One region of the Paraburkholderia bryophila genome, then DNA from elsewhere that is predicted to be linked to it. Evidence: riboswitches for the same ligand, from Rfam matches in the RefSeq annotation. Region 1 holds a riboswitch; the other holds the start of a gene.

What was found. A riboswitch is a leader RNA that binds a small molecule or an ion and turns the genes downstream of it on or off. The one in region 1 is predicted to bind ZMP and ZTP.
Region 2: another riboswitch for ZMP and ZTP. It lies ahead of GGD40_RS05230 (tetrahydrofolate dehydrogenase/cyclohydrolase catalytic domain-containing protein); the one in region 1 lies ahead of glyA (serine hydroxymethyltransferase).

What each region holds. Positions count from the first base shown of each region.
Region 1 is NZ_JACCAS010000001.1:2,150,317-2,165,868, forward strand. It holds gene GGD40_RS09530 (PilW family protein) at 1-306, opposite strand, end outside; gene GGD40_RS09535 (hypothetical protein) at 303-674, opposite strand; gene GGD40_RS09540 (GspH/FimT family pseudopilin) at 746-1,306, opposite strand; gene nrdR (transcriptional regulator NrdR) at 1,510-1,992, opposite strand; gene glyA (serine hydroxymethyltransferase) at 1,999-3,246, opposite strand; ZMP/ZTP riboswitch at 3,413-3,529, opposite strand; gene ydfG (bifunctional NADP-dependent 3-hydroxy acid dehydrogenase/3-hydroxypropionate dehydrogenase YdfG) at 3,768-4,514, shown strand; gene ybgC (tol-pal system-associated acyl-CoA thioesterase) at 4,573-5,052, shown strand; gene tolQ (protein TolQ) at 5,208-5,885, shown strand; gene tolR (protein TolR) at 5,896-6,342, shown strand; gene tolA (cell envelope integrity protein TolA) at 6,339-7,355, shown strand; gene tolB (Tol-Pal system beta propeller repeat protein TolB) at 7,496-8,788, shown strand; gene pal (peptidoglycan-associated lipoprotein Pal) at 8,821-9,330, shown strand; gene ybgF (tol-pal system protein YbgF) at 9,350-10,099, shown strand; tRNA gene GGD40_RS09595 (tRNA-Lys) at 10,299-10,374, shown strand; gene GGD40_RS09600 (Eco57I restriction-modification methylase domain-containing protein) at 10,732-12,189, shown strand; gene GGD40_RS09605 (BsuBI/PstI family type II restriction endonuclease) at 12,184-13,194, opposite strand; gene GGD40_RS09610 (hypothetical protein) at 14,000-14,749, shown strand; gene GGD40_RS09615 (DeoR family transcriptional regulator) at 14,753-15,511, shown strand; gene GGD40_RS09620 (hypothetical protein) at 15,542-15,552, shown strand, end outside.
Region 2 is NZ_JACCAS010000001.1:1,161,923-1,177,474, reverse strand. It holds gene GGD40_RS05290 (ammonium transporter) at 1-1,125, opposite strand, end outside; gene GGD40_RS05285 (sensor histidine kinase) at 1,534-3,303, shown strand; gene GGD40_RS05280 (hypothetical protein) at 3,373-3,699, opposite strand; gene GGD40_RS05275 (DJ-1/PfpI family protein) at 3,888-4,469, opposite strand; gene GGD40_RS05270 (hypothetical protein) at 4,795-5,274, shown strand; gene GGD40_RS05265 (Rrf2 family transcriptional regulator) at 5,363-5,842, shown strand; gene GGD40_RS05260 (NAD(P)-dependent oxidoreductase) at 5,975-6,622, shown strand; gene GGD40_RS05255 (mechanosensitive ion channel family protein) at 6,797-9,445, shown strand; gene GGD40_RS05250 (cysteine dioxygenase family protein) at 9,593-10,159, opposite strand; gene GGD40_RS05245 (Lrp/AsnC family transcriptional regulator) at 10,298-10,765, shown strand; gene GGD40_RS05240 (DUF2471 domain-containing protein) at 10,866-11,270, opposite strand; gene GGD40_RS05235 (hypothetical protein) at 11,309-11,590, opposite strand; ZMP/ZTP riboswitch at 11,987-12,070, shown strand; gene GGD40_RS05230 (tetrahydrofolate dehydrogenase/cyclohydrolase catalytic domain-containing protein) at 12,226-13,077, shown strand; gene GGD40_RS05225 (LysR family transcriptional regulator) at 13,369-14,328, shown strand; gene GGD40_RS05220 (cupin domain-containing protein) at 14,325-15,269, opposite strand.

The sequences.
Region 1 (15,552 bases):
CTCGCAGACGGGGCTGTCGTCCGTGCCCGTCGGCCGGCCGCCCGAGCATCCGAATAGCGGTGGAGGATTGGCGTAGCGCACGACGTCCGCGGGCACGAAGCCGGCCATTTGCAGTTGCTGCCCGATCAGGGTCAACGCGGTCAACCCAGCTTCGCGAATCCGTGTCGCGTCGCTGGCCTGTTCGAATGCCGCTCGCTGCGCTGTGTAAAGCGAAACGGCGCCTGCGGTCACCAGCAGACCCAATGCGATGGCGATCACGAATTCCACCAGCGTGTGGCCGCGAGCAGGAGACGAACGCGTCATCATTTCGCGAACGCCAATGCGACGCATGAGAGACCGGCGGGAGCATCCGCTCCGCCACAAGACTCGGGTTTGTCGATGATATTGTCGGCAGGCGGCATGTCGCGCGGGGCCACCCACGTCACACGCGCAGCGGACAACCCACCGCTGCCTTCCACCGACGCCTGGCCATGCGGCAACAGCGCCGCCGCTCGCGCGTTCCATTGCCGGATCGCGGCATCGCTCGTGGCAGGCGCGCACGTGGCCTCCGCGACCGAATCGGCTATCCACGCCGCGTGCTCACGGAGGGCCGTCGCATGCGCTTCGCGAGCGGTCCACAATTGACCGGCGATCAACCCGAGCGCCGTCACCGCCATCAACGCGACCGCCAGCATGACTTCGATTAGCGAGCTGCCGTCGCACGTGAATGCACAATAACGCGGCTTGGGCCTCCGTGAAAGTCGCCTCACGACACGGCTCCGCAAGCACCCTGGACAATCCGCACGCGTCCCCCGGCGGCGATATGGATACAGCGTCGCCACGCGTTCCCCTGAGTTGCTCTTGAAGGTGTGCGCGGTGCGATTTCGAAACTGCGAAACGTGCCGATCAATTGCCCCGCCGGCGGCGTGAACGTGAGATTCGTCTGCGTCCCGCTGATGCTCACCGCGCTTAACGAAGGATGCGCACGCAAAAGCGAAAGCGTGCCGCTGCGCTCCGCCATGACGGCCCAGCCGCAAGACCAGTCAGCAATGCCGTTGGCGCAAGCCTGCCCCGCGGCAAGACACCGGCGTGCGGCGTCGACCCGGCAGACGGTAATACGTGTCCCGCGACGCAGCGCTTCACTGCGCGCATAGGCGAAGGTCGAGGCAAGCGCTTTTGCGCGGGCGTCGATCTGATCCCGCACCTGCCAGGCGACGAACGACGGCGTCGTCAGCACGGCGACTACGGCGAGTAGCGCAATCACGGCCAGCGTTTCGACGAGCGTAAAGCCGGCGGATGGCGATCGACAGACAGCGTCCTGTTTCATCTGCATCCCTGATCGTTGCAAAGAATGCAGCCAATCTAGCGGTTCGCAAAGGCCTCAACAATCGGCCGAATGGCCAGGTGGTACTCAGACGCTATCCCGCGCAAAAATGCACGCGTCGAACCATAACGGAGCGGGAGCTACCAATGCGCGAATCAATGCGGAGAAAAACGGATACTCGAACGCAGCACGCGGCGCGGCCGCGATCAGCGCTTGCGGGAAGGCTTGGGAGGAGAAGAGGCGCGGCGAAATTCTTCAATTACGTCTTCGAATTCAGAGACGTCTTCAAAGCGCCGGTAAACGGAGGCAAAACGAACGTAGGCAATCGTATCGAGCGCGCGCAACTCGTTCATGACGAGTTCGCCGAGGCGCTCACTGCGCACCTCACGCTCGCCGCTACCGAGCAACTGATACTCGATGCGGGCGACGGCCGCGTCGATCGCGTCCGCTGCGACCGGGCGCTTGCGCAGCGCCAGTTGCATGCTCGCGACGATCTTGCGGCGATCGAATTCCGTGCGGCTGCCGTCCTTCTTGACGACCGACGGCAACGCCAGCTCGACCCGCTCATACGTCGTGAAACGTTTGTCGCAGGCCGGGCAGCGGCGGCGCCGGCGAATCGTTGCGCCGTCTTCGGATACGCGCGAGTCGACAACCTGCGTATCGGCGTGACGGCAGAAGGGGCAGTGCATAACGGCTTAACGGTAGACCGGGAAACGCTGGGTCAGCTCGGCAACCTGACCGCGCACACGTTCGATCGTGGCGGTGTCTTCCGGGTTGTCCAGCACGTCGGCGATCAGATGACCCACCTGCTCCGCTTCCTTGACACCGAAGCCGCGCGTGGTCATGGCCGGCGAGCCGAGACGCACACCGCTCGTCACGAACGGCTTTTCCGGGTCGTTCGGGATCGCGTTCTTGTTGACGGTGATGTGAGCGGCGCCCAGCGCAGCTTCCGCAGCCTTGCCGGTGATCTTCTTGGCGCGCAGATCGACCAGCATGACGTGGCTTTCGGTACGGCCCGACACGATACGCAGACCGCGCTTGACCAGCGTTTCAGCCAGCACGCGCGCGTTGTCGACCACTTGCTGCTGGTACACCTTGAATTCCGGCGACAGCGCTTCCTTGAACGCAACAGCCTTACCGGCGATCACGTGCATCAGCGGACCACCCTGAATGCCCGGGAAGATGGCCGAGTTGATCTGCTTCTCGAACTCGGCCTTCATCAGGATCACACCACCGCGCGGGCCGCGCAGGCTCTTGTGCGTGGTCGTGGTGACGAAATCGGAGAACGGCACCGGGTTCGGGTAGACGCCCGCGGCGACCAGACCGGCGTAGTGCGCCATGTCGACCATGAAGTACGCGCCGACCGACTTGGCGATCTTCGACAGACGTTCGAAATCGATACGCAGCGCGAATGCCGAAGCACCCGCCACGATCAGCTTCGGCTTGTGTTCCTGAGCGAGTTTCTCAGCGGCTTCGTAGTCGATGTCTTCCGCTTCGTTCAGGCCGTAGCTGACGACGTTGAACCACTTGCCCGACATGTTGACCGGCGAACCGTGCGTCAGGTGACCGCCGTGCGCGAGGCTCATGCCCATGATCGTATCGCCCGGCTTCAGCATGGCGAAGAACACGCCCTGGTTGGCCTGCGAGCCCGAGTTCGGCTGCACGTTGGCCGCTTCGGCGCCAAACAGTTGCTTCACGCGGTCGATCGCCAGTTGCTCGGCGATGTCGACGAATTCGCAGCCGCCGTAGTAGCGCTTGCCCGGATACCCTTCGGCGTATTTGTTGGTGAGCTGCGAGCCTTGCGCGGCCATCACGGCCGGGCTCGTGTAGTTTTCCGAAGCGATCAGTTCGATGTGTTCTTCCTGACGGCGGTTTTCCTGCTCGATCACTTTCCAGAGTTCAGGATCGACGTTGGCGATGGTGCTTTGGGCTCTGTCAAACATACGGATTCCGTTGAGTGTGTTCAGGTTGACCGGATCGTGCGCCGAATCTTGCGTAGAGGGTACGCAGCACTGCTGGCGGCTGGGCCAGCCCTGACGTGGCGGATAGAGAGACGCCGCACACGCGAGGCAGGACAGCCACCGTCAGCGCAGATCAATGCGCGCGGATCACGGCTGCCCAGGCGAACGGCAAAACGGCAAAACGGCACCCTGCGCTTCACGGTGGGTTGTTCCACCTTGAACCCGATTGCTTGAACCGGTTCTATCGCCAGTCACGCAGGGATGAGCGCGTTAGTTTATTGGAAGAGGATCGAATAGGCAACCGGCTTCCCGTCGATGCTGGGCGCGCTCGCGAGGCCGGCCCAGCGGCCTTCGGGTGCGACGTGCAAAGGTCTGATGAAAACGCGCTGCAAAGCCGCTGCGCGTCCCTGCCACAGCCGCTCATGCGGCTGGTTCAGCCTTGCCGCAGCGCCGCATTGGAAGTAGGCTTGGGACCTTTCTCCTTTACCGACCAGGAAAATGCAATGATCGTGTTCGTCACCGGAGCGTCCGCGGGATTCGGCGCTGCTATCGCTCGCGCCTTCGTCAAGGGCGGCCATCGTGTCGTCGCCACCGCGCGCCGGAAGGACCGCCTTCAGGCGCTCGCCGACGAACTCGGCGACGCGCTTCTGCCCTACGAACTCGACGTGCGCGACCGCGCGGCCGTCGAGGCGGTGCCCGCCGGGTTGCCGGCGGATTTCGCCGAAATCGACGTGCTCGTCAACAACGCCGGCCTCGCGCTTGGCACCGAGCCGGCGCAAAAAGCGAGTCTGGACGCGTGGAACACCATGATCGAAACCAACTGCACGGGTCTCGTGCAGGTTACGCACGCCTTGCTGCCCGGCATGGTGGAGCGCAATCGCGGTCACGTCTTTAACCTTGGCTCGGCGGCCGGTAGCTGGCCGTACGCAGGTGGCAACGTTTACGGCGCCACCAAGGCCTTCGTGCGCCAGTTCAGCCTGAACCTGCGCGCCGATCTGGCCGGCACCGCGTTGCGCGTGACCGACATCGAGCCGGGCCTGTGCGGCGGCACCGAGTTCTCGAACGTGCGTTTTCGCGGCGACGACGACAAGGCCGCGAAAATGTACGAAAACGTGCAACCGCTGACGCCCGAAGACATCGCCGACTCGATCTACTGGATCGCCACCCGGCCGGCCCACGTCAACATCAACACAATCGAACTGATGCCGGTGGCCCAATCGTTCTCCGCTTTGAGCGTTCATCGCGGCTGAGGCCCGCCGGGTAAGGCGCACACTTTGAAACAGACCTCAAGGTATGCGTTCCGGTAAAATGCGCCGCATGAATGAGTCGACCAGCCTGCCCGGCACCGAAATCGGCGGCACGTGGTCTATCCGCGTGTACTACGAAGATACCGACGCCGGCGGCATCGTGTTTTACGCGAACTACCTGAAGTTTTTTGAACGGGCGCGCACCGAATGGCTGCGCGCGTGCGGCGTCGACCAGCGCCGGCTCGCGGATGAAACAGGCACGATGTTTATCGTGAGCAGCACCGCGGTCGACTATCGGGCGCCGGCACGGCTCGACGATATTGTCAACGTCGTGAGCCGGATCGAACGGCTAGGCAGGGCATCGGTCGACTTCGTGCAGGAGGCTTGGCGCGACGGCACGCTGCTTGCTACCGGTTCCATCCGGATCGGCTGCGTCGATCGCATTGCGCTGCGGCCGGCCGCGATTCCTTCGCCGGTTCTGGCCGCTTTGCGGCGCGGGCCGGCCGCGAGCAGCGGCGGCGTGTCAACGGACAACGACTGAACCCCGTTGTTACGGGGCCAGTGAACTCATATCGATCTAGCAACACAAAGCATGGTTCGGCTTGCAATCTCGCCGATGCTTCCGTTTTGCTCACGGCAAGCTTCGACTGACCTTGCAGCCGGACGCCCCCTTCCGGGACGTTAAAACGAACCTTTATGAACACTACACAAGATCTGTCGATCGTTTCACTCGTACTCAATGCGAGCCTGCTAGCGCAGGCCGTGATGGCGCTGCTGCTGTTGCTGTCGCTGTTGTCGTGGACTTTCATCTTCCGCAAGTGGTTTGCGATCCGCCGGGCGCGCGCGCAAACTGAACGCTTCGAACGCGATTTCTGGTCGGGCGGCGACCTGCAGGCGCTGTATCAAAGCGCGGCCAACAACCGCCATACGATCGGCGCGCTGGAACGCATTTTCGAGTCCGGCATGCGCGAATTCCTGAAGGGCAAGGAAAAACGTCTGAATGACTCGGGCGCGATTCTTGACGGCGCACGGCGCGCCATGCGCGCCGCGTTCCAGCGTGAAATGGACGTGCTCGAGGCCAATCTCGCGTTTCTCGCGTCGGTCGGCTCGGTCAGCCCATATATCGGTCTGTTCGGCACGGTGTGGGGGATCATGAACGCGTTCCGCGGCCTCGCCAACGTGCAGCAGGCCACGCTGGCGAACGTCGCGCCGGGTATCGCCGAAGCGCTGACCGCCACCGCGATCGGCCTGTTCGCCGCGATTCCGGCCGTGGTGGCCTATAACCGCTACGCGCACGACATCGATCGTCTGGCGATCCGCTTCGAGACCTTCATCGAAGAGTTCTCGAACATTCTGCAGCGCCAGGCACAGTAAGGAGTCCACGATGGCAGGCTCTCGTTCCTCCAGCATGCGCGGCAGCCGTCAGCGCCGCGCCATGGCCGACATCAACGTCGTGCCGTATATCGACGTGATGCTCGTGCTGCTCGTGATCTTCATGGTGACCGCGCCGCTGGTCGCTCCGTCGATCGTCAATCTGCCCACTGTCGGCGGCGCCGCGCCGCAACAGCAAACGCCGCCCGTGATCGTGAACATCCGCGCGGACGGCAACATGAGCGTCAAATACAAGGACGATTCCGGCGCGCAGCAGCAGGAAGACATGACGAAGGCTGATCTGAAAGGCTTCATCGCCGATCGTGCGCAAGCGCATCCCGATCAGCCGGTCGTGATCGCCGCCGACAAAACCGTGAAGTACGAAGTTGTAATGAACGTGATGTCCGAGCTGAAAGGCGAAGGCGTCAAACGCGTTGGATTGCTCGTCAAATCGCAATGATCCGCAAGAATCCCGACTACCCGCTCCAGCCACCGCGCGAACGCGGCACCTGGCGAGCCTTTGTGTTCGCGCTGGTGATGCACGCGTTGCTCGGGTTCTTCCTGTATCACGGCATTCAGTGGCAAAACAGTACGCCGGAAGGCGCGGAAGCCGAGTTGTGGACCGAGGTGCCGGATACGGCCATTCCGCGTCCGGTTCCGCCACCGCCGCCCGTGCCGGTCGCCCCTGCCCCGCCGCTGCCGGACGAACAGGCCGACATCGCGTTGCAGGAAAAGAAACGCCAGCAACAGGAAGCGGCTCGTCAGGCGCAACTGGCTGAGCTGTTGCGTCAGCAAAAGTTGCAGGCCCAGCAAGAAGCCGAGGCGAAACGTCAGCAGCAACTGGCGGCCGACCAGGCTGCGCAACTCGCCGCACAAAAGGCTACGGCAGCCAAACAGAAGCAGCAGCAACAGCAGCAGGCCGACAAGCTCAAGCAACAGCAACTGGCCGATCAGCAAAAGCAACAGCTGAAAGAACAGCAGCAGGAACAGCAGAAGCAAGCCGATGCTGAAGCGGCGCAGAAGAAGGCCGATGCGCAGAAAGCGGCGAAGGCCAAAGCTCAAGCCGACGCTACGGCCCAAGCCAAGAAGGTGGATTCGGAACGCCGCGCGCGTCTCGCGCAGATGATGCAAGGTTCGGCCGGCGGAACAGGCTCGACCGATGGGCTTGGCAAGAGCGGCACGGGCACCGGCTCGGGTGGCACGGCGACATCGCCGGGTTACTCGGACAAGGTCCGCCGTGCAGTGCGCCCGCACATTTCGTGGGGGGGTGAAACGGCCGGTCTGGAAACCGTTGTTTCCGTGCGTTGCTCGCCGACCGGCACCCTGCTCGACGCAACGATCCAGCGCGGCAGCGGAAACTCGGCGTGGGACGACGCTGCTTTGCGCGCCGTCCAGCGTACCGACCCGATGCCTCAGGATATCAACGGCAAGACGCCGACGAGCTTCCTGATTACCTTGAAGCCGGCAGGTTGATTTCAGCAGCATGACAGTCAGTTGACAGCAGACCTGGCGCCTCGCCCAGCGTGGCGCCACTCGGGAACGAATTAGTGCTTTCCGGGTCTGTCTGCTGTCGTGAAGTGTTAGTAAAACCGTTTTTGGGGAAACCATACAGCATGAGTTTGATGACCAAGCTAGGCCTGCGGACACTGGTAGCGTCGTGCCTGATCGCCGTCGGCGGTGCCGCCAACGCACAACTCAACGTCCTCGTGACGGGCGTCGGGTCAACCCAGTTTCCGATCGCAACGGCGAATTTCGCCAATGAAGCGAACTCGCCGCAACAGGTCAGCACGATCGTGCGTCAGGATCTGCAACGCAGCGGCAAGTTCACGAACATCGACGCGGGCGCCACGCCTGTCGCCGAAACCGATTCCGTCGACCTCGGCAGCTGGAAGGCCAAGGGCGCCAACGCGTTCGTCTCAGGCAGCGTGAACCGTCTGCCGAACGGTCAGTACGAAGTGCGTTTCAAACTGTACGACACGGTCAAGGGCGAAAGCCTCGGCGGCCTCGTACTCGTGAGCCCGGAAAGCGGGTTGCGCATGAGCGCGCATAAAGTTGCCGACTACATTTACGCCAAGCTGATGGGTGGCCGCGGTGTGTTCGCTACGCGTCTGTCGTACGTGATCAAGACCGGTGGCCGTTACCAGTTGCAGATTTCCGATTCGGACGGCCAGGACGCGCACATCGCGCTGTCGAGCCCCGAGCCGATCATCTCGCCGGCCTGGTCGCCTGACGGCACCAAGGTCGCTTATGTGTCGTTCGAAAAGAAGAAGCCGATCGTCTACATTCACGACCTGCCTACGGGCCGCCGTGTAGTCATCTCGGATCAGAAGGGCAACAACAGTGCGCCGGCGTGGTCGCCGGACGGCCGCACGCTGGCCGTCGCGCTCTCGCGCACCGGCAATACGCAGATTTTCGCTGTCAATGCAGATGGCAGCGGCCTGCGCCGTCTCACGCAAGGCAGCTCGATCGACACCGAACCGGCCTACTCGCCCGACGGCCAGTCGATCTATTTCACGAGCGACCGCGGCGGCCAGCCGCAAATCTACAAGATGTCGGCTCAAGGCGAAAACGCCGGCGCCGCGCAACGCGTCACGTTCACGGGCAGCTACAACACCAGCCCGCGCGTCAGCCCGGACGGCAAACAGCTCGCTTATATCTCGCGCGTCGGCGGCGGGTTCAAGCTTTATATCCAGGACCTGCAAGGCAATACCGCCACAGGCCTGACGGACACGACACATGACGAATCGCCGAGCTTCGCGGCGAACGGTCAGTACATTCTTTACGCCACACAGGTGAACGGCCGTGGCGTGTTGGCCGCAGTATCGACCGACGGTCGCACTCGGCAGGTCCTGTCCGTTCAGGGTGGCAGCGTACGCGAGCCATCCTGGGGCCCGTTTATGCAATAACGTTGATGCAATAACACAAGGAGAGTAACCAAATGATGACCAAACTTCGTTTCGCCTTTGCCGTATTGATGCTCGGCGCACTGGCAGCATGCCACTCGGGCGTCAAGCTCGACGAAAACGCTAACAAGGGTGGTGCAGTCTCGACGCAACCGAACCCGACCGATGTCGCACAGGTCAACGTCGATCCGCTGAACGATCCGAACAGCCCGCTGGCCAAGCGCAGCATTTACTTCGACTTCGACAGCTACTCGGTCAAAGACGACTACCAGTCGCTGCTGCAACAACACGCGCAATACCTGAAGAGCCACCCGCAACGTCACGTCCTGATCCAGGGTAACACCGACGAACGCGGCACCAGCGAGTACAACCTGGCACTCGGCCAGAAGCGTGCTGAAGCTGTGCGTCGCTCGCTGTCGCTGATGGGCGTGGCAGACTCGCAAATGGAAGCCGTGAGCCTGGGCAAGGAAAAGCCGCAAGCTGACGGTCATGACGAATCGTCGTGGGCACAAAACCGCCGCGCCGACCTCGTGTACCAACAGTAAGTAACGGGTGATGAGCCGAATGACGCATCGTTTCTCCTGGCTGCGGTTTGCCGCAGCGGCCTGTGTCGCAGGCACCGCCTTCGTGACGGTGCCCGCGCATGCGGGCATCTTCGACGACGATCAGGCCCGCCAGGCCATCCTGGATCTGCGTTCGAAGACCGATAGCCTGTCGAGCCAGTTGTCGGCCGCACAGCGTACGATCCTCGATCAGTCCAACCGTCTCGACCAGCTCAACCAGCAGGTCGCTACGCTGCGTGGACAGAACGAGGACATGGGCAACCAGCTCACCACGCTGCAAAAACAGCAGAAGGACTACTACACCGATCTGGACACGCGGCTGAAGAAATTCGAGCCGCAGCAACAGACAGTGGACGGCGTCCAGGGTGAGGTTCAGCCCGGTGAAACCGATTCGTTCAACGCGGCTTCGCAGCAGTTCCGCAGTGGCGATTTCAAGAATGCGGCCGCGTCGTTCCGCACTTTCATCTCCAAGTTTCCGAACAGTCCTTACCAGCCGACCGCGCAGTACTGGCTCGGCAACGCGCTGTATGCACTGCGCGACTACAAGGGCTCAACGGCGACCTGGCAAGGTGTGGTGAAGAACTACCCGCAGCATCCGCGTGCGCCCGATTCACTGATGGCGATTGCGAACAATCAGCTCGAGCAAGGTCAGAAGGCTGCGGCCAAGAAGACGCTCGAGCAGATCGTGGCGCAATACAGTGGCTCGGACGTCGCGCAGTCGGCTCAGAGCAAGCTGTCGCAGATCAAGTAGTTCTGATGGTTGAGTATTGAGTAGCACGCAGTTGCAGGCAGTAACGCGCAGTGCCCGACGTCATAGTCACGCGCGCCTCTCGCTGAAAAGCCCGGGTAGCGATACCCGGGCTTTTCACTATATGAAGTAGTGGTAGCTCGATGGGTCGCTATGGGTTGACATCCCGCCGAGGCTATCGCTATAATCTCGCTTCTCTTTTGGGTCGTTAGCTCAGCTGGTAGAGCAGCGGACTTTTAATCCGTTGGTCACAGGTTCGAATCCCGTACGGCCTACCAAAGACATGAAGGCCGGTTAGCGAAAGCTGACCGGCCTTTTTCTTTTCTCCGGGTCATTTCCAGGTGAAAGATCCGCTCCCCCTCCTCCCCCTGCCAAACTACGAAGCAGCCCAGTTAGCAAAAGTTGCGCCGCCTCGCCCCTCATTTTGATGCGAGCAAAGACTGCTGCGTACTTTAATATAGGCACACTTCGGAAGCGGCGCGCTGTCGCGCAGCGCAGAGTAAAGCGAGCACCACGCGTCTTCGCCAGCGCGTCGCAAACGTCGCAAATAGACTTAGCTAGAGATTTTTTCGATGACCCTACTAGAAATTCCTACCTCACCTACTGCGGGCCTCGACGCAGCGGATCGGCAACGAATGGACATCATCGAAGGTGCTGCGACGTCCCTGCGGAGCGAGCTCGGTCAATTCATGACTCCAGCCCGGATCGCATCCTTCATGGCCGGAATGTTTGATGAGCTTCCTTCGGAAGTCCGGCTTCTCGACGCAGGAGCGGGCTTAGGCGCTCTGTCAGCCGCTTTCGTGCGCCATGCATGCAAGACTAGCCCCCGTACTCGGAGCATCAGAATAACGGCGGTAGAAGTCGACGAAACGTTGACAGCCCGCCTGGAAAAGACACTCGAAGCGTGTGCGGAAGAGTGTGTCCAAGCCGGAATTTTATTCCAGTACGAAATACTCAACGTTGATTTTATCCAGCATTCCGCCGAACAAGTGCATGGATTTAAGGACGCTCAATTCAACTGCTCGATCCTGAATCCACCCTACTTGAAAATCAACGCTGGATCAGCGGCACGCAGCGCACTTCGCTCAATGCGAATCGAGACGACGAATCTGTATGCAGCTTTCGTGGCCGTCGCAATCAAGCAAATTGAGCCGGAGGGGCAACTAGTCGCCATCACTCCTCGTAGCTTCTGCAATGGAGCATATTTTGAGCCGTTTCGTCGGCTCCTGCTGGCGGAAACGTCGGTACGCAAAGTCCACCTGTTCGATTCGCGAAGCAAAGCGTTCAAGGACGATTCCGTCCTGCAGGAAAACATCATCTTCCAACTATCTGTTTCTGCATCGAGCCAAGAAGCCGTGCAGGTCTCGTTTGGCGATGACCCTGATAGAGATCGCACACCGTCACGCGATCTCGCATTTAACGAAATGGTGCTTCCCGAGGACCCGCACAAGTTCTTCCGGCTACCTGTTACAACTGAAGATGAAGCGCTCGCAATCCGCGTCCGAATGCTCCCTAACACTCTGAAGGCACTCGGAGTAACGGTGTCAACCGGTCGAGTTGTTGACTTCCGAACCGCCGAAAATTTGCGATCAGATCCTAGCGACGGCACGGTACCGCTGCTTTACCCGATGCATTTGAAGGATGGCGTCATATGCTGGCCAGTCGAAGGTAGCAAAAAACCCAACGCCCTCGCATACAACGCTGAAACTCGCAATTTGACTGTGCCGTCAGGCTACTATGCCCTTGTAAAAAGGTTTTCATCGAAGGAAGAAAAGCGACGTGTCGTCGCCGCGCTTTTTGATCCGAACAGGCTGAACGCTAGTCACATTGGCTTCGAAAACAAACTGAACTATATGCACTTTGCTGGCGCGGGCCTTCCTGAAGATCTTGCAAAAGGGCTAGTGATTTTCCTTAACTCGACCGCCGTAGACCAATACTTCCGGCAATTCAGCGGTCATACGCAAGTCAACGCCACTGACTTGCGCAACCTACACTATCCGACGATCAAAGCACTCCAGAAGCTCGGCGCAAGTTTCGGCGAACGGATCCCCTCGCAAGAAGAGATCGACCGACTCATCGAACCCCTGCTATAGCCCTGTCGGGAATGACTCGACGAGGAGATGCCTCGCCGGGTCTTCCTGGATCCAAATGTAACTGTCAACGGCCACGTTTCCGTGAGCCGCCTGCCGAGCACCAGCTTCACGCCATGTGCGATAAGTGGTCGTGAAACCGATTCCGGCCTTACCGCACCGATTGGCCATGCCGATCAGTTGCGTCATCTTGTGCATGTCAACCTCGCCATCACTTGTAACAGCCTCGATTACCCAAAGCCAATCCAACTCGGGGTTGTGCAAAAGGACATCCGGCATTGCATCCCCGAGTAGCAAGTGGACACCCGCACGTGCGAAATTCGCCCGATCTTCTTCGGTGATGCGGTCGCCATCACCATCGTCAACATAGATCACGTTGTATCCCGGCAGGAAGCGCGCAGCATAATACGAGATGCTGGCCTGAATGAGTTCGCTGTGACCGCGATCTACAAGGAGACGAGATGCCTCGACCATCGAAGCCTGAAACTCTCTTCGGACTCTGGCTGCATCCAGACTTGTCCATGCGCTTAACAGCCCTTCCCATTGACCATCGGGCGCTCGCAAAATCGCTTTAAACTCTTCCGATAGGCGGTACGAAGAATTCGGCGACTTGGCTTTTACATGCCCAAATATGAAACGTTGTTCATGCAACAACACTGGCTCAATGCCTCCGAGTTCTCGGAGCGGTTTGATCCAGTAATCTCGCCCTTCTCGATCAAGCTTTCCACCACCGCGCTGCAAAATGCCAATATGGCAGGCTAGATGGGCAGTTGTCGCGCCATGGGAAAAGCGAGTCGCCGGCGGGACATTGGAAAACCAACTGTTTGTCTGATCGTCCAGAAGCGCGTACACCCCGTCAACCAGATCGACATTCGTTCCAAGATGCAGACGGGTTAATACTTGCCGGACCTTCTCCTTTGTAACTCCTTGAAAAGAGGAAGGAACCGCTTGCGGTGCTGTTTGCAGTCTCTCTGCGCGCATCCGCGCTACTTGATCGTGAAGGGCCATTGGTCTGTCAGTTATTGATATTGCACCAATGTTACCCCGTCCCACATTGCTCAGTCCAGCGAACACACCCGACCAGATTTCATACGCGCTAGCTGAGTGGGGCATACGCCCAACAATTCGAAAACACCAACGCGAATGCATACCATTGGCAAGGGTTTGAGGCTTTGACCTACTAGCTTGCCCCTGGTAGTCAATCGGAAAGCGCAACACTAATAGCCCCGTCGAATTGACGTCGATTTTGCCCCACCCCTCCCTCGACTGCCCTGCGCAGTGTAGTCTTCAACATGGGCTCCAATTTGAGTAATTGACGACGTTTAAACAGATGCGGGGAGGATACCTTGCGCCCTGCTCCCTTCACAGCCGATCAGGTAAGGTATCGTCGGCGTGTATCTTAGGCGTTTTCAGTTGCGCTGCCTTGTACCTCGGCTCCAAACGGCATGCACCGCGCGGCGCTAGTCCGTGCTACGCGAGTTCTCGCACAAAACGACCTACCCTCCCTCCACTCCCCCACTCCCGATCTGCTCCGAAGGCTGACAAAAGTGAGGGGAGGGGGTGCGAAAAAGTCCCATTCGGCAATTACGAGATCGCTGTGGACACGCCATGTCCACAATGCCGATTCCTTCTTCTGCAGCGACCTAATGCCCATATGATTTTTAGACCCGAAACCCCGCATTCACGGGGGTTAAGAACATGAGCGGAGTTTCTCCAAAACTCTTACGAAATTTAATTGCCGGCTTTGAAGATGGACAACGGGCGTCCAGCGCGGTGCCTAAGATCGGTGTCGCCTTCACCTCCACAACAGACGATGAATGCCCGCATACCCCTGATTACGCCCGATACCGGCCTGCTCCCTCTTCTGTCCACCGCAGACAAGGCCGACCTGGCGATACTGGTCCAACTGCTGAATAGAAGCAGCGACATCGACCTGAATCTGTACATCACAGACGGGCAGGACGTGGCACGCGAAGAGAGCCCGCTATCGGCGCACGACGTTGCCGCCGAAATCCAGCGCTCGGGCGGCAACTCCTTCGCGAATGCTCTTCGTGGGGGAAAGGGGGTGAAGTACATCGAAGTGGCTCGCGATGTCGCTAACCGGGTCGGCGTACCGCTTCCTGTCCATTCACCCGTGGACAGAATCGAACAGGCCATCGTTCGCAAACTCTTCCTCCAGGCCTACGAGCCCTTGTCCCTCGGAGATCGTCAAAGCGTTCTCGTTTCTGCTGGCATTGACGCGGATCGGCTACCTCCGGGCGTGACGCCGATGGTAGCCATACAGGCTGCATTTAGCATGGGCAATTTTGCCTCTTACCAGCTAACGCTCATCGTGACGCAGGCGGTCACCCGGCATGTGCTGGGGACGCACGTCAGCGCTTCCGCGAGGACACCGCTCGCCAGAGCGCTCGCCCTCTTCTCTGATTCGATCGGTCGCATCCTGACCTGTATCCTGACCGCGTGGGACATAGCGGGACCAGCATGGCGCGTCACGCTGCCCTGCGTGGTGTATGTGGCTCACTTGCGCCAGAAAACCGACCTTAAACCCCGCTACCGTCGATAACCCATGCGTCGCGCCCATCCCGACCGGATCAGACCGGGCAGTCGTATCGAGACGATACTCAAAAGCTTCATTACGTCAGGCCAGGTCAACGTCGCCGAACTGGCGCTGCTCTTCCACGTCAGTACGAAGACAATCAGGCGAGACATCAAGGGCACGCTGGGGTTCCTTCACCCTGAGCCAACACACGATGGCGGCTACCGGATCGACGCACGTCACCTCAATATCCTGACGAGTCGCGATCTTGAATTCTTCGTGGAGCAGGCTGGCATCGCGGGGCTCTTTCCAGTCGGCGGCATGAGTCTGTTCCGGCGACTGCACGACGGGACCTTGAAGCGGGCCTACGCCATTCAAGGCATACGCTTCGAAGATATGGCACAAAAGCGGCCCTTTTTCGCGGCTCTGGAACGGGCTATAGAAAAGCGCTTCATCGTAGACGTACGCCACGCAAATACCGCTTTTCAGGGCTTTTCGCCCTACAAGCTGGTCAATCATGTCGGCACGTGGTTTGTCGTCGGCGTACACGGGGCACGCCTCAAGGCGTTGTCCATGGCGACGATCGAATCGATATCCGCTACCGCCCAGTCTTACGAGTACGACGACGCCATTTCGTCGCAGATCTTGCATGACCCTACGCTATACGAAAGCACAGGCAATGTGTCTGTCGAACTACGGATATCCAGTACCATGGCCGAAGCTTTGGCCGGAACATCCCCCGATAAATCAGGTGAATGGATACCGGCACATGTCAGGGTAAAAAAGTAGCTATTTATCTCTTTAAATTAGGATCACTACATGAGCTACCT
Region 2 (15,552 bases), 990 kb from region 1:
ATCGAGCCGCAAGCCCACCGTCAGGCGAATCGCGCCATACACCAGCGTGCCGCCGAGCGTCGCGACCGCGATGCCGCCCAGCGTGCCGACCAGTTGCGCGCCGAACGACACGCCGCCCATGCCGCCCAGCGCGCGCAGACCGAAGATGCCCGCCGCAAGCCCGCCCCACGCGCCGCACAGTCCATGCAGCGGCCACACGCCGAGTACGTCGTCGATCCGCCAGCGGTTCTGCACGCAGGTGAACATATAAACAAACAGCACGCCGGCGATACCGCCCGTCACCAGCGCACCCAGCGGGTGCATCAGATCGGAGCCGGCGCACACCGCTACCAGACCGGCCAGCGGCCCGTTGTACGTAAAGCCTGGGTCGTTGCGGCCCGCGAGCCACGCGGTCAGCGTGCCGCCGACCATCGCCATCAACGAATTGACGGCGACGAGACCGCTGATTTTGTCGACGGTTTGCGCGCTCATCACGTTGAAGCCGAACCAGCCGACCGCCAGCACCCACGCGCCCAGCGCGAGAAACGGAATATTCGACGGCGGATGCGCGGCGATGCCGCCGTCGCGATGGTAGCGACCGTGCCGCGGGCCCAGTAGCAGCACGGCCGGCAGCGCGACCCAGCCGCCGAACGCGTGCACCACCACGGAACCGGCGAAGTCGTGGAACGGCACGCCGAACACGTGAGTCAGCCAGTCCTGAATACCGAAGCGTCCGTTCCAGGCGATCCCTTCGAAAAACGGATAAACGAAGCCGACCAGCACGAAGGTCGCGAACAGTTGCGGATTGAATTTCGAGCGCTCGGCGATGCCGCCCGACACGATCGCCGGAATCGCGGCGGCGAAGGTCAGCAGGAAGAAGAAGCGCACCAGCGCGTAGCCGTTATGCGCGGCCAATGTTTCGGCGCTGCCGAAGAACTGCACGCCATAAGCGATGGTGTAGCCGATGAAGAAATACGCGATGGTCGAGACCGAAAAATCCACCAGAATTTTGACGAGCGCATTGACCTGATTCTTTTTGCGGACCGTACCGAGTTCGAGAAACGCGAACCCCGCGTGCATGGCCAGCACCATGGCGGCGCCGAGCAAAAGAAACAGGGTATCGGTGCCGGTTTTCAGACTTTCCATCGATGTGTCCCGCTTAAAGGCAAAAAGCGGGCAGTGGATGCAAGAAGTGGGCCAAATGGGTGCGTGACAAACGCATTGACGGTGCAATGTCGCACCTGAATGGGCGAAATGCCGCAATCCGGCAAATCATGCGATCGGACGAGATGCACCTCGAACGCCCATCAGGCACTGTTTAAGTGCGTTGCCGTTCACGGCAGGGCGTCATGGTTCAAAGTCGTGCATGACCTTCTGACTTTCTTACTTTGCCTTCAATCACCTAACGACTTATGCGCATTCGCTGCCTGTGCTAACGCCGGCTGGCGGCTCAAGCCTGGTTGATGGCGTGGCCGCTTTGTTTCCTGTGCAAACGCCGACATAATGTGCCGTCCCGAGCACGATCTGCCGGCTACCGACTTCTACCGCGCACGCATGAGACTGACCACCAAAGGCCTGTTGCTGATCGCAATTCCGGCCCTCTTCGAACTGGCGCTTCTGTCCGGCCTGGTCAAGGCGCAGTCGGACGCGGCGCAAGCGGAGCGCTGGGCGATCCATAGCGAAGAAGTGCTGCGCCAGACTACCGCGATTCTCGATCCGGTGCTCGGCGAATCCGTGGCGCTGCGCGGCGCGGTGCTTGCCAACGACGCTCACTTCGTCACGCCGGTCATGGTGTGGATGGACGTCGACCGGCGTATCGATCAACTGGCCGACCTGGTCGCCGACAACCCGGCGCAGGTCGAGCGGGTCGTGCAGGTGCGCCAGGCGGCGCAGGCTTATCGCCAATGGTCGGACCGCGTGCAGGACATGCTGCATTCCGGGCGACGGCGCGATGTGCTCGATCGTTTTCGCGACCTCGCGCCGGCCGACGTGCTCGATCGTTTCCGGCAGCAGGTGGCGGCATTCCAGTCTGAAGAACGACGCCTCGACGCCCTTCGCTCGAACGCCGCGGAATCCGCGCGCGAACGTCAGCAGATTCTCGTGGTCGCGGCGGTGCTCGGCTCGTTGCTGTTCGTCGCGCTGGCCGTCTGGCTATTTACGCGCGGCGTGCGCGGCCGGCTCGCCTTGCTGTCCGACAACGCCGGACGCTTGGCCGGCAATGAGCCGCTGGCGCCGATCGGCCCGGGCCGCGACGAAATCGCCCGGCTCGATCTGACCTTGCACGAGACCAGCCGGCGCCTGCTCGAAGCCGAGCGGATCCAGGCGCGCTTTCAGGCTGACCTCGCGCGCCGCGCCGGCGAACTCGCGCGAATCAACGAAACCTTGCGGCAACAGACTCAGGAAAACGAAATGTTCATCTACAGCGTGTCGCACGATCTGCGCGCGCCGCTGGTGAATCTGCAGGGCTTTTCGAAAGAGCTGATCCGCGCGTGCGACGAACTGCGCGCGGCGGTGCGCGAGTCGTCGCTCGGCACGGAGGCGCGGCAGCGTATCGAACGGGTGGTCGACGAGGACATCGGCGAAGCGTTGCACTATCTGCAGACGGCCGTGCTGCGCGCGTCGCACATTATCGACGCGCTGTTGCGGCTGTCGCGCGTCGGCCGGGTCGAGTACCGGCAGCAGAAGGTCGAGGTGCGCGATATCGTGCCGCGCGTGATCGACGCCATGCAAGGCTCGATCCGGGCGCGGCATGCGCATGTCAGCGTGCATGACTTGCCCGCGGTGTGGGGCGATCCGACCGCGCTCGAGCAGGTGTTCGCGAACCTGATCGGCAATGCGGTGAACTATCTCGACCCGGCGCGCGAAGGCCGGATCGAGATCGGTACGACGGCAGCACCGCCGGGCGTCCACTCGCTGCGAATCTTCTACGTGCGGGACAACGGGTTGGGAATTCCGACGGTCGCGTTGCCGCGTTTATTCAATGCGTTTCAGCGACTGCACGGCAATACGGTGGCCGGCGAGGGGATTGGTCTGGCGCTCGTGCGCCGCGTGGTGGAGCGTCACGGTGGACGCGTCTGGGCGGAATCGAAAGAAGGCGTGGGCACGACGTTTTATCTGTCGCTGCCCGAAGCCGAGGCGAGGTCGGCGCAACTGGCTGCCGAGTCGCGCGCTGCACCGGCAGCGGCCGCGCCTGGCGTTCAACCGATTCGCGGACCGCGCGATCGGTCGCTGGACTTCGAGGGGCGCGACCGTCCGAACCTGATCGTGAACGGTAGTGCGGCAAACCATGTCGTGGAGGCGAAACCGGGTGTCAGCGCGGGTTGATGCGGCAAGCGCTCACCTAGGCGGGATGAGGCAGGCCAACGGCGAATAGAACTAAATTGAGCGTGAGCGTCAGCACGCGGTGAACAGTCGCCGGGGTCTAAGCAGGCGGCGGCCGCGGATCGACCAGTAGCAACCGAACGCCAGCAGAATGACGACGCCCGCCAGCGCTTCGAATGGTGCGAGATGCCGGCCGCCCAGGCCTTCCAGTGTGACCAGACTGCGCTCGATAATCAGCAGCGCCCCCCACAGCGAGCAGGCAGCTTGCGCCAGCAGACGTGTGCCGGCCAGACGTCGCGCGCGGTTCTCGCACGACCAGTCGGCCGGCGTGCGTGCGCAGAAGAAAACAATCGCCATCAACGTGACGGCGAGGATGACGATCCAATCGGTCAGTTCCATCGCAAGACCCTCCCAAGTCGATCGGCGACTATAGGAAGGCCCTCCGTTGAACACTATCGGACGAGTCTCAAATTTGGGATGGATGGCGGCGAGCGCGGTTTGCCGCATCGGGCAACGCGCTCGCCGCTGGATCGGCGCTGCAGTGTTGAAGTGTTGAAGCTAAAGCTCAGCGCTGCGATCAGGACGGATCAGAGTTCGATCCGGGTGCCGAGCAGCACGAGGAATTGACGCAGCCATTCCGGATGCGCCGGCCATGCAGGCGCGGTGACGAAGTTGGCGTCGGTGATCGCGGCGTCGACCGGAATGTCGGCGTAATCGCCGCCGGCCATTTTCACTTCAGGCGCGCAGGCCGGGTAGGCCGAGATGCGCTTGCCGCGAATCACGTCGGCGGCGGCCAGCAGTTGCGCGGCGTGGCAGATTGCTGCGATCGGCTTGCCTGCTTCGGCGAATTGCCGCACCAGTTCGATTACCTTCGGATTGAGCCGCAGATACTCCGGCGCGCGGCCGCCGGCGATGGCCAGCGCATCGTACTGACGCGGGTCGGCGTCGTCGAACGTGGCGTTGAGCGCGAACAGATGACCCGGTTTCTCGGTGTAGGTCTGGTCGCCTTCAAAATCGTGGATCGCCGTCTTGATGCGATCGCCCGCCTTCTTGTTCGGGCACACGGCGTCGACGATATGGCCGACTGCCTGCAGTGCCTGGAACGGCACCATCGTTTCGTAATCCTCGGCGAAGTCGCCGGTCAGGAACAGGATCTTCTTTGCTGCCATTGCATGCCTCCAATTGATCAACGCTACACATCGAACGCGGAAATACGCTTCGGCAGTCTACTCCAACCCGTTTGACAGAACCGCGACGGAGCGTGCAATCAATGCGAGCGACGAACATGGCTCGAGGTGGGCCTACGAGGTGCGGCGTAGTGCGGGTGTCATGCGGTATGACTCAATGCGCATCGTCGCGCAAGCCGTTGAACGTGGGCCTTGACGTCGCGTGCCTGGCCGTTCGAATGCGGGCTACGGCCGATGTGCAACGCGACGGCGTATCATTGGCGCGTTTTCGCAAGCGGAAGCCGCCCGACGCGGCTCACACAGAACCATGATTTCATTGCTCCATTCACCTTTGCTGCGCCGTGTCGCGGTGGTCCTCGTCGTATTCGGCGGGCTGGCTGCTTGTCAGAAGAATGACGCGTCGGCAGGGCAGGTCGCCGGTACGCTGAATAACGCCGCGCAGGTCGCCAGTCAGAAGCTCGATCAGGCGGCCAGCTACGTCGGCCAGCAGGTCGACGCGACTAAAGACGCCGCCCAGCAGAACCTCGACTCGGCCGCCTCGGCGCCGTCCATCAAGATCGACCCCAGCGCGTTGGCGTCGACCGCGCAAGCGAATCTGCAGATCGCGGCGAGTTCGGCCAACGCGCAACTCGGCAAAGCCGCTTCGCTGACCGGCCAAGGCCTCGAAACCGCCGGGCGCAAGCTGCAAGACTGGTCGGCGCAAAGCTCGGCGTCGGCGGCGAATGCGTCGACGTCGGGATCGTCCTCGGGCGATTCGAGCGACGCGCAGAAGCAGATGGACAAGTGATGAACCCGCCTGGCAGGGTCGCCCGTTTGACAGCCGGTTTAAATGTAATTACTATGGTTACACATTGTCGTCGCCGGGCAGGTTTGCTGTGAATACGAGTAGCCGGTTTGCATTTGCGGTGCACGTGCTCGCGCTGCTGTCGTTGCAGGAGGGCGTGCCGCTGTCGTCCGAGATGATCGCGGGCAGCGTCAACACCAATCCCGCGTTGATCCGGCGGCTGTTGTCCATGCTGGCCGAGGCGGGCCTCACCACCTCGCAGCTCGGCGCGGGCGGCGGCGCGCTACTCGCGCGGCCGCCGGAGCAGATCAGCTTGCTCGAGGTGTATCGCGCGGTGGACGACGGACAATTATTTGCATTGCATCGCGAGGAGCCGAATCCGGCGTGCATGGTTGGGCGCCATATCCAGGGTGTGCTGCGCGGCATCATCGATGACGCGCAACTGGCCATGGAGGCATCGCTCGGCGCACGGACGCTGGCCGATGCCACGGCCGACGTAGTGCGGGCCGAGCGGCAGCGGGAACGCAAGCGGCGCGCGCATCACGCTAGCGGGGACGTCGCGAAGAAGTAGCAGAACGGGAGGGCGCATGTGCTGTCGACAAGACGCACGCGCCTGACAACCAACGGGGACCTGGGTCCCTCTTTTTTCCGCATTATATGTAATCAATGTGGTTACATATAAGCCAATAACAGGAGCATCGAAATGAGCAAGCAATTGAAGATCGCGTTGTTTGGCGCCACCGGCATGATCGGTTCGCGAATCGCCGCGGAAGCGGCCCGTCGTGGGCACCAGGTGACGGCGCTGGTGCGCAACCCGGCGCGTGTCCCGGCCGGCGTGGCGAATCTGACCGCGGTGCAGGCCGATGTGCTCGACGCGGCGAGCGTTGGCGCCGCGGTGCGGGGGCATGACGTGGTGGCGAGCGCGTATTCGCCGCCGCAAGGGGAGGCCGCGATGGTGGGCACGGCGACCCGGGCCCTGGTGGACGGCGTGCGCGCAGCGGGCGTGAAGCGCCTCGTGGTGGTGGGCGGCGCGGGTTCGCTCGAAGTCGCGCCGGGCAAACAACTGGTCGACACGGAAGGCTTCCCGGACGCGTACAAAGCGGTCGCGCTCGCGCATCGCGACGTGCTGACTTACTACCGAAGCGTCACCGATCTCGACTGGACGTTCTTCGCGCCGGCCGCGCTGATCGCCCCGGGCGAGCGTACGGGCACGTTCCGCACCGGCACGAACACGCTGCTGGCCGATGCGGAAGGCAACAGCCGCATTTCGGCGGAAGACTATGCAGTCGCCTTCGTCGACGAATTGGAGCAGGGCCGTTTCATTCATCAGATCGCGACGGTGGCGTATTGAGTTTATTGAGTTTGAGGGCGGACAGAACTGGCTTTCCGGCGTAGGACGGGACCACGCGCGGCGCGCCTGTGAAGGCGTCAGCCCGCAAGCGTCCTAACATTCGGTTACGCATGTTCGGTCGCGCCCGATAAAACTGCGGCTACACTGGCGTCTCCCGTTTTCTTACGGATTGCCATGCAGTCATGCCCATCGCGGCGTGAATCCGAGGCTGCGCCGTCCAACGGCGGGCAGCCGGCGATTCACGCCGTCTTTCAATCTTCTGCGCTTCGTGACAGCCCCGGCACCCGCCGTGACCGTAGCGCTCGCGCGTGCTTTGCAACGTGGTTCGGCTCGTGGTTTGGCGCATATGCGGCCGCGTTCTGCGCCGCGCTGATCCTGTGCGCCGGATCGCTGCCCGCCAACGCCTGGGCCGCCGGCGCCGTCTCCAGCACGCCGGTCATTCCCGCGTTGCAGAGCCTGATCAACAGCGCGACGGCGAACCCTCCCGCCACGGCGTCCGGCGCTTCAGCGGCGGACGCCGCGTCCGCGCCGACCGCCGCAAGCCAGGCGGAGTTGACGCGTTCGCTCGACAGCGTGATCGCCACGCTCGACAACGACCGCCAGCGCACTGCGCTCGTCACCCAGCTCAAGAAGCTGCGCGCCGTCTCGCAGAACGTCGCGCCGCCCGCGCCGGTTCAACCGAGTCCCGGCTTGCTCGGCGCGATCGCGTCGGGTATCGCATCGTTCGAATCCGACGTGCATCAGGGCCGCACGCCGGTGCGCTATTGGGGCGGCCGCTTCAACGCCGCCGGCAACGAGTTGTACACGATCGTCTCGGGCCAGGGCCAGGAAAGCTTCGGCCGTATTCTGTTCTCGATGATCGCGATGCTGGCCGGTTGGGGCGCCTGTGCCGGCGCGCTGGTCTATGTGCAGCATCGGCTGTACCGGCGCTTCGGCATTCTCATGGAGCTCAACCCGAACCCCACCACGGGCGAGTTGCTGATCTTCGCGCTGCGCCGCGTCGGGCCGTGGATCGTCGCGTTTGTCGCCGCGCTGCTGTTTGTCCGCGCGATGCCCGATGCGCTCGGCCGAACCCTCGGTATGGTGGTCGCGTATGCGATCGTCGCGGGCGCGGTGTTTTCGGCGATCTGCCTGATCATGTTTTCGCTGTTCGGCTCGGGGCATCGGCGGGTGGCGGTGCGCCTGCTGATCGATCACGCGCGGCGCGTGCTGTTCCTGGTCGGCGTGTGCGGGGCGCTCGGCGATGCGGCGGTCAACTACGACGTCGCGCATCAGCTCGGCTCGAATCTCGCCGCGTTGATTTCGACGGCGGCCAACATGACAGCCGCGATTCTCACCGGCTACTTCGCGCTGGCGTTCCGCCGGCCGATCGCGCACCTGATCCGCAACCGGCCTTACGAGCAACGCAACGACCACAAGGCCGCTACCGATGCGTTCGATGTACTCGCCGCGCTCTGGCACGTGCCGGTGCTGGTGTTGTCCACGGCGTCGATAGTCGCCACGCTCGGCGGCTCGGGTTCCAGCGAGAACGTGCTGCAGATTTCGGTGGTGACCGCGCTGCTGCTGGTGCTGGCGTTTTTCCTGTCGGCCGTTGTGTTGCGCATGACGCGTCCGCGCAGCGCGCGCTCCCGTCGCCGCTCACCGTATCTGACGCGTCTGCTGCGGTTCTGCGGCACGCTGCTGACCCTCTTCATCTGGCTATTTTTCTTTGAACTCGCGGCGCGCCTGTGGGGCGTATCGCTCGCGGAAGTGATCGAGGAAAACGTCGCCGCGCGCGGTATTGCGCATGCGGTGACGGCGATCATCGCCACGGTGTTTATCGCGTGGCTGCTGTGGATTCTGGTGGACACGGCGATCACCGAGGCGCTCAGTCCCGGCGGCTCGCGCAACAAGGGGCGCGGTCCCAGCATGCGGGCCCGCACGATGCTGCCGCTCGTGCGCAACGTGCTGCTGGTGTCGATCATGACGGTCGCCGGCATCGTCACGGCGGCCAACCTCGGGATCAACGTGACGCCGCTGCTGGCGGGCGCCGGGGTGATCGGTCTCGCGATCGGGTTCGGCGCGCAGTCGCTCGTGACCGACCTGATCACGGGGCTGTTCATCATTATCGAAGATACGATTTCGGTCGGCGACTGGATCGACGTGGACGGTGGCCATGCGGGCACGGTCGAGCATCTGTCGATCCGGACCGTGCGTTTGCGCGACGGGCAGGGCGCAATCCACGCGATTCCGTTCTCGCAGATCAAGATCGTCAAGAACCTGTCGCGTGATTTCGCATACGCCGTGTTCGAGGTGCGCATGTCGTTCTCTACCGACGTCGATGAGATCACGCAGTTGATCCGCGAAGTCGGCGCCGATCTGATGGCCGATTTCCGTTACCGGCGCGAGATGCTTGGGCCGATCGAGGTGTGGGGACTCGACCGTTTCGATCCGAACTGGATGGTCGTGAAAGGGCAGATCAAGACGCGGCCGCTGCAGCAATGGAGCGTCGCACGTGCGTTCAATCTGAGGCTCAAACGCAAGATGGACGAAGCCGGCATTGAGATTCCGGTGCCGCAGATGCGGGTGTATACGTCGTCGAAGGATAGCGAAGGGCAGCCTTTGCAGGACGATGAGATGTCCGGGTTCGTGCCGCATGGGCATGGGCATGCGGAGACGGGTTCGGGCTCGGGTTCAGGTGCGGCGGCGCGGGGTGTGCATGCGCCGTTGGCGGTGGCGCGCGACGTGTCGCACGAGCCGCGTCCGGCACCGCCGCCGACCGGACAGACCGCGCCGATTCCGCCGCAGATTCCTACGGCTGGCGAAGCGGGCGGGAAGAGTTGAGAGACGTTGCCGCGGATTGGGTCGACGGCAGTTGTTGCGGTGAGTGACGTGTCTAACCGTGTCTGACCGGCTGACGCGTTGACGTCTTTTGCCGCAGTGAAAGTGTCTCGCTGCGGCCAGATCAGGACGTACGTTTAGCGCGATCTATTAGACCAGCGCCGGTGCATCGGCCGTGCGGACGATGTCGTTGACGTGCGTCGAAATCTGCGCGCCCGCGACGCCGTACACATGCAGCGAGACGGCCGGCGCATCGCTGCGATTGCCCAACTGATGAATCCCGCCACGGCCGCCGCGCACGAACGACACCGCGCCGTGCTTGCGCGCTTGCGTACGCGTCGCGCTGGCGCAATGCTGTGCGCCGTTCCATTCGAATACCGTTTCGCTCAGCGTGCCGTCCAGCACCGCATAGCCGCACCATGTGTGATGCGCGTGGACGGGACTCGCCTGTTGCGGCAGCCACACCAGCGCGGCGATCGCATAGCGGCCGTGCGGATCGGCGGCCAGCAGATGGCGGCGGTAGTTTTCCGCCGCGCCTTCGCGTTGCGCCGACGTCAGCAAGTCGGGGTGGGCGGCGGCGTCAGCAAGCGCAATGCGCATGCTGCGCGCGAAGAACGTGGAATCCGACGGCTCGGGGAATGCCGCGCAGGCCTCGAAGATCGCGTCGAGCGCATCGCACAGATGGGCGAGGGGGGCGGTACGAAGGGCTTGGCTCATGATCGTTGCGCAGCCGGGTGGCTGTCTGGGAGTTATTTTCGGATAGCGACATTTATACCCGTTTGCTCGGAGAAAGAGTTTCCATATAATTCCCCTCGGAGTCTCAAAAGTAGAATAATTTCCTATGGGGGTGTCATGATGGGAATGGATATCATCGACCGGAAGCTGTTGGAGCTGCTGCAGGAGGATGCGACGATGCCGATCGCCGAGCTGGCGCAGCGCGTGAATCTGTCGCAAACGCCTTGCTGGAAGCGGCTGCAGCGCCTGAAGGAGGCCGGCGTGATTCGCGCGCAGGTGGCGCTATGCGATGCGCGCAAGCTCGGGGTGGGCACGACGGTGTTCGTCGCGGTGCGCACGAACCAGCATACGGAGGAGTGGGCGCAGACCTTCACGCGCGCGGTGCAGCAGATACCGGAGGTGGTGGAGGTTTATCGGATGAGCGGGGAGACCGATTATCTGCTGCGGGTCGTGGTGTCGGATATCGATGACTATGACCGGGTTTATAAGCTTCTTATTGCCGCCGTGCCGCTTTATGACGTGAGTTCCAGTTTTGCGATGGAGCAGATCAAGTATTCGACGGCGCTGCCGGTGAGGTATACGGCGTGAGCGCCGCGTGGCGGGGAATGCTTAGCCGGCGGTGCGCCGGCTGAACCCTCGACCTCAACAGCCGATTCAGCCGAGCACCCCCGTACCCGCCGTCGACGTCTTACTCCGCAGTCGTCGCATCCGCCGTCTCGGCCTGCACCATGGCTCGCACGATCAGATAAACCGTGGGCAGGTCGTCATCATCAAGCCGCCAGTCGACGGGCTCGTCGAGATCCGCGCCCGACAGGCGACTGTCGCCGAATCGTAGAAACATCGAACGGACTGTCTCATTGTGCCTGGCCACGAAGCCGCGATTTTCGAAGACCAGTTCATCGATCGTCTGCAGCGTGCGCCAGGTCGGCGATTGCGCGCTACTTGAGTAACGGCGCCGGCCGCTGTCGATGTGACGACCGGCGGTCGTTGCCATGATCTGCTGGAGGTCTAGCGAAGCGCTTCGAAGCGCACGTTCGAGGGCGACAGAGTTGATTTGACCGGCATCCGAATCGAGGTCAGTGGCGTTGATCATGCAGGTATCTTCCTTGGGGCTCGGGTCAACGGGCAGCTTCAAAGGCGCTGCTTCAAAGGCGCCTGAGTTCGCTGCGCCAGCAACAGGCGGATCTGGGCGAGATGACTGTCCCCGACCGTGCAATCTCCAACGGGTTGGCTGTGCTGCCGCAGCGCCGGTGGACGCACGCCGAGATAGCGGCACACCGCGGACACATACGGCTTGCCGCTGCCGCCTAGATCTCGCGCAGCAGCCGCTACGCGGACGTCCCCGACATGCTTGCACAACCAGGCAAGCGTTTCGCGATCACCGTCGTTCAAGATGCGTATAAGGTAGGTCATGGCCTGATCCTGTATGGGCATACAGCTGTAAATTTATACAGTATTTGACCGGGATGCAAGTCGAAAGTTGGACCTATCAGAGAGGGGGAAACTGTTCCTGCCTCGGGGTAGGGATTCTTCGGATGCCGACCCCCGGCATCGGCCGCTTTTTCCCATGGTGTCGGGCACGCCGCGCTGACAGCACACTTTCCCGTCAGGAACCATTCGTGAGGAATGACCGATGGAGGAAATGCCGGAGAGCCTGTCCGCGATGTGCAAGCGCTGCCTCGAGCAGGGCCGATGAGTCGTTTCCGATGTCGGCGAAGTCTGGGCGGACTCGCCGGAAGCAGCCGCTCCTGGCATAGAGACGTATGTAGCGCGCCGGTTTGCGTAGCCACAAAAAAACCGACTAAGATAGCGCTTCTACGTGACTGGCGAGCAATAGATGGGTCACCATCGGGAAGCGTAGACGGTAGAACGCCGTTCGCCTGGGCATTTTGATTAATCTCTTTGAGACTGCCCATGATGATTGCCCAAATCCATTCTCTGCCCACGCGGCTCGCGCTTAATCAATCGCGCTCCCAATTACACGCGCTTTGCCCTGTTCAGTATTTGAGCCTTGCCGGTTCCAAATTGGCCACGCAAGGGGAAAACGCATGAGCATACTTCTCGACGGTAAAGCAGTAGCGGCGTTGCACGAGCGGGAATTGTCCGAACACGTTGCGGCCCTCAAGGCAAGAAATGGCGGGCAGACACCCATACTGGCCACGATCCTTGTAGGAGACGATCCTTCGTCCGCGACCTACGTCAGCATGAAGGGCAGTGCATGCCGGAGAGTCGGTATGGACTCGATCGTGATTAAGTTGTCTGCGAGCGCAACGACGGACGACGTGCTTTCCGCGATAAACAGGCTCAATGCCAACCAGGCGGTGCATGGCATTCTGCTTCAGCACCCGGTGCCTGCACATGTGGACGAACGCCTCTGCTTCGACAGAATATCCATCTCCAAGGATGTTGATGGCGTCACCAGCCACGGCTTTGGCTTGATGGCGTTAGGCGAACCCGCATTCGGGTCGGCAACGCCCGCCGGAATCATGCGCTTGCTGGCTCATTACAAGATCGATGTATCTGGCAAGCGGGCCGTGGTCGTAGGGCGCAGTCCCATTCTCGGGAAACCGATGGCGCTTATGCTATCGAATGCGAACGCGACGGTCACGCTATGCCATTCGAAGACGTCAAATCTTGAGGCGGAAATTCGACGTGCCCAACTCATCGTCGGCGCGGTAGGTAAGCCGAACTTCATTCGTAGCGACTGGATTAGCGACGGAGCAATTGTTATCGATGCTGGTTACCATACCGGAGGCATAGGTGACATCCATCCCGATGGTCTGATGGGTCGATGCGCGGCGGTGACGCCGGTTCCGGGAGGGGTGGGGCCGATGACGATTTCAACGCTTATCGCCCAAACCCTCGGTGCCGCGGAACGTGTGTGGTCAACCATCCAATGAGTGTCCGCTGCCGACAAAGTTGACGGGCCGCTGCGGGTCGACAAGGGAAGTTCGTCGCAAGCTCTGGCAACCGCCTGACGAGCGCTGGCCGAACTGCTCCTATGGCTTTGACGCTGTGATCAACGCCTCTTCACGTTAGCAGCGCGGTACAAGTACACTACCGGCCTAAGCAAATCCGGATTATCCAGTTCGCGCGCATGCACCGAATTTTCGCGGGCAGCGCGTTGCGCGGGTTCCGGTCCTCACTTCGTGAAGTCCCTTGCGGAACGCTCGATTCGCGTCAGAAATGCCATGGATTATTTTGCCGCAGTACGGGCCTTCGTTTGCGCAGCGGAACTGCAGAGCTTCAGCAAGACGGCCGTTGAAATGGCAGTCAAGACGTCGACCATTTCACGCTACGTGAGTGCGCTAGAAAACGATCTGGGCATTGCCCTGTTTAACCGGTCGACGCGCGGGCTCGTCCTGACGGAGGGCGGTAGGCTGTTTCGTGAGCACGCCATGGTTGCCCTACAGGCGCTCGATGACGCGCGGCAGGTCACGTCGTCACTGAATCTCACACCGCAAGGCGTGCTGCGCGTCACGATGCCCTCGGCATTCGGGCGCCGGCATATCGTGCCGCACCTGCCGGCGTTCATGACGCGCTATCCCGACATCGACCTCGATATGGTATCGACCGACGAAACGCTCAATATGATCGAAGTCGGCATTGATCTGGCGATCCGTATCGGTGCGCTGTCCGATTCGTCGTTGATGGCGAAACGCATTGCTCCGCATCGTCGTATCGTGTGCGGCAGCCCGGCGTATTTGCAGCGTAGCAGCACGCCGAATGTCCCTGAAGATCTGTCCGCGCACGATACGCTTCGTCTGTCGCTGTTGCCGGACGACACATGGTCGTTCACGCGCAGGGCCAATGCAAAGAGGTCGTCAGAGCAGACGCAAGTGCCGGTGCAATTGCAGGGGCGCTTGCGCGCAGACGACTCCGAAGCTGTGCTGGAACTCGCCGTGGCCGGCTGCGGCCTTGCGCTTCTACCGACGTGGCTCGCGTCCACGGCTCTGCGCGAAGGGCGTCTGCTACACGTACTGCCTGAATGGGAAGCGCGCACGGGACGCGCCGAACCCGCGATCTGGGCAGTCTATCCACCGAAGAAAATCGTCTCGTCGAAGGTACGTGCCTTCGTGGCTTACTACGCCGAGGTGATTGGCGAGCCGCCGTACTGGGACGACGGACTCGCACTGGAGCTTCAGACTTAACGCGCGAAGCGGATGTCGAGCGTGCGTAGCCATGTCTGCAAGCCGGCATCCTGGATCGGAATCACATAGGCGCTTTCATCTGTTTCATTGAAGTGCGCGTGCCAGTAGCCCGGCGGCGTAACGAATGCCATCCCGGCTTCCCAATCGACGCGTGTCGGATTGGCAATGTTGCCGTTCTCATCCAGTTCCGTGCCGACCAGCGTGTAGACGCCTGGATTGCCACCGGCGATGAAGTCGAGCGCGATGGACTGGTGGCGGTGCGGCTTCTGCACGGAGTGGGGCGGCACGATACCGAACATCGCCCACAATACATGCGTGACCGTACGCGTCTGCGGGAAATTGACGTTGCCCATCAGCACGCTGATGCGGTTGCGGAGCCCCGCGTTGGCTTCTTCCGAGACCTTGCGCAATTCCGCCTGGGTCTGGGCGGCGGGGTAGAGCGTTGGGGCAAAGCGCGGCTGGACGCCCGTTGTACCGAGATAGGTGAGCAGCGGAGCGTCGTTCACGTAATAGAGCGTGGCGGTCGCGTCGGCGGTGAACACTGCAGTGTCGCCGCCAGGCAGCGTGAAGAAATCGCCCTGCGCGAACGGAAAGCGGCTCTCGCCCTGGGCCACGCTGCCGGTTCCGCTGATGACGTAGCAGACCTGCGAGGTCGCATTCGGCGCGAGCGTCAATGCCTCTGCCGCGTTGATGCGCAGGAAACTGGCGCTCAACCCAGGACCCGTCGCGGGACCGAGGCAGCCCAAATCAGCGGAAAGATCGAGTGGGACGATGCGGGTCGCGCCGTCCGCGTAGAGCGAAGGCTGGAAGCTGCGGAAAGGCACGCGCGAAATGAGCTTCGCGCCGATCGGATTGGCGGACGACGTGTATTCGAAGTATTGCGCGTCCGCAGTGGCGGCAGCGAGTTCGGCGGGAGGCGTCGGGGACGTTCTTGTCAACATAGTCAGCTCCTGTTGAATGGGGATGCTTCGTGCGGGCCTCTGAAGTTGGGGCTGGCGTCCGAAAGCTGAGCTGACTATAGGTGTGGAGCGCCGGCCTCAGAAGTGCCGGATATCGAAATCACCTTTGCACAAAAGGGCACGCTGTGGGTCCGCTTCGGGAGAGCCGCTGGCTGTTCGTGGTCGGCCACGGTTTGCTCGGGCACATTCGGCGGACGGGGTCCGGCTCGCCATTTGTGGCCGTTGGACTGTTGCCGAAAGTTTTTTGCGACCATCGGCGTATTCT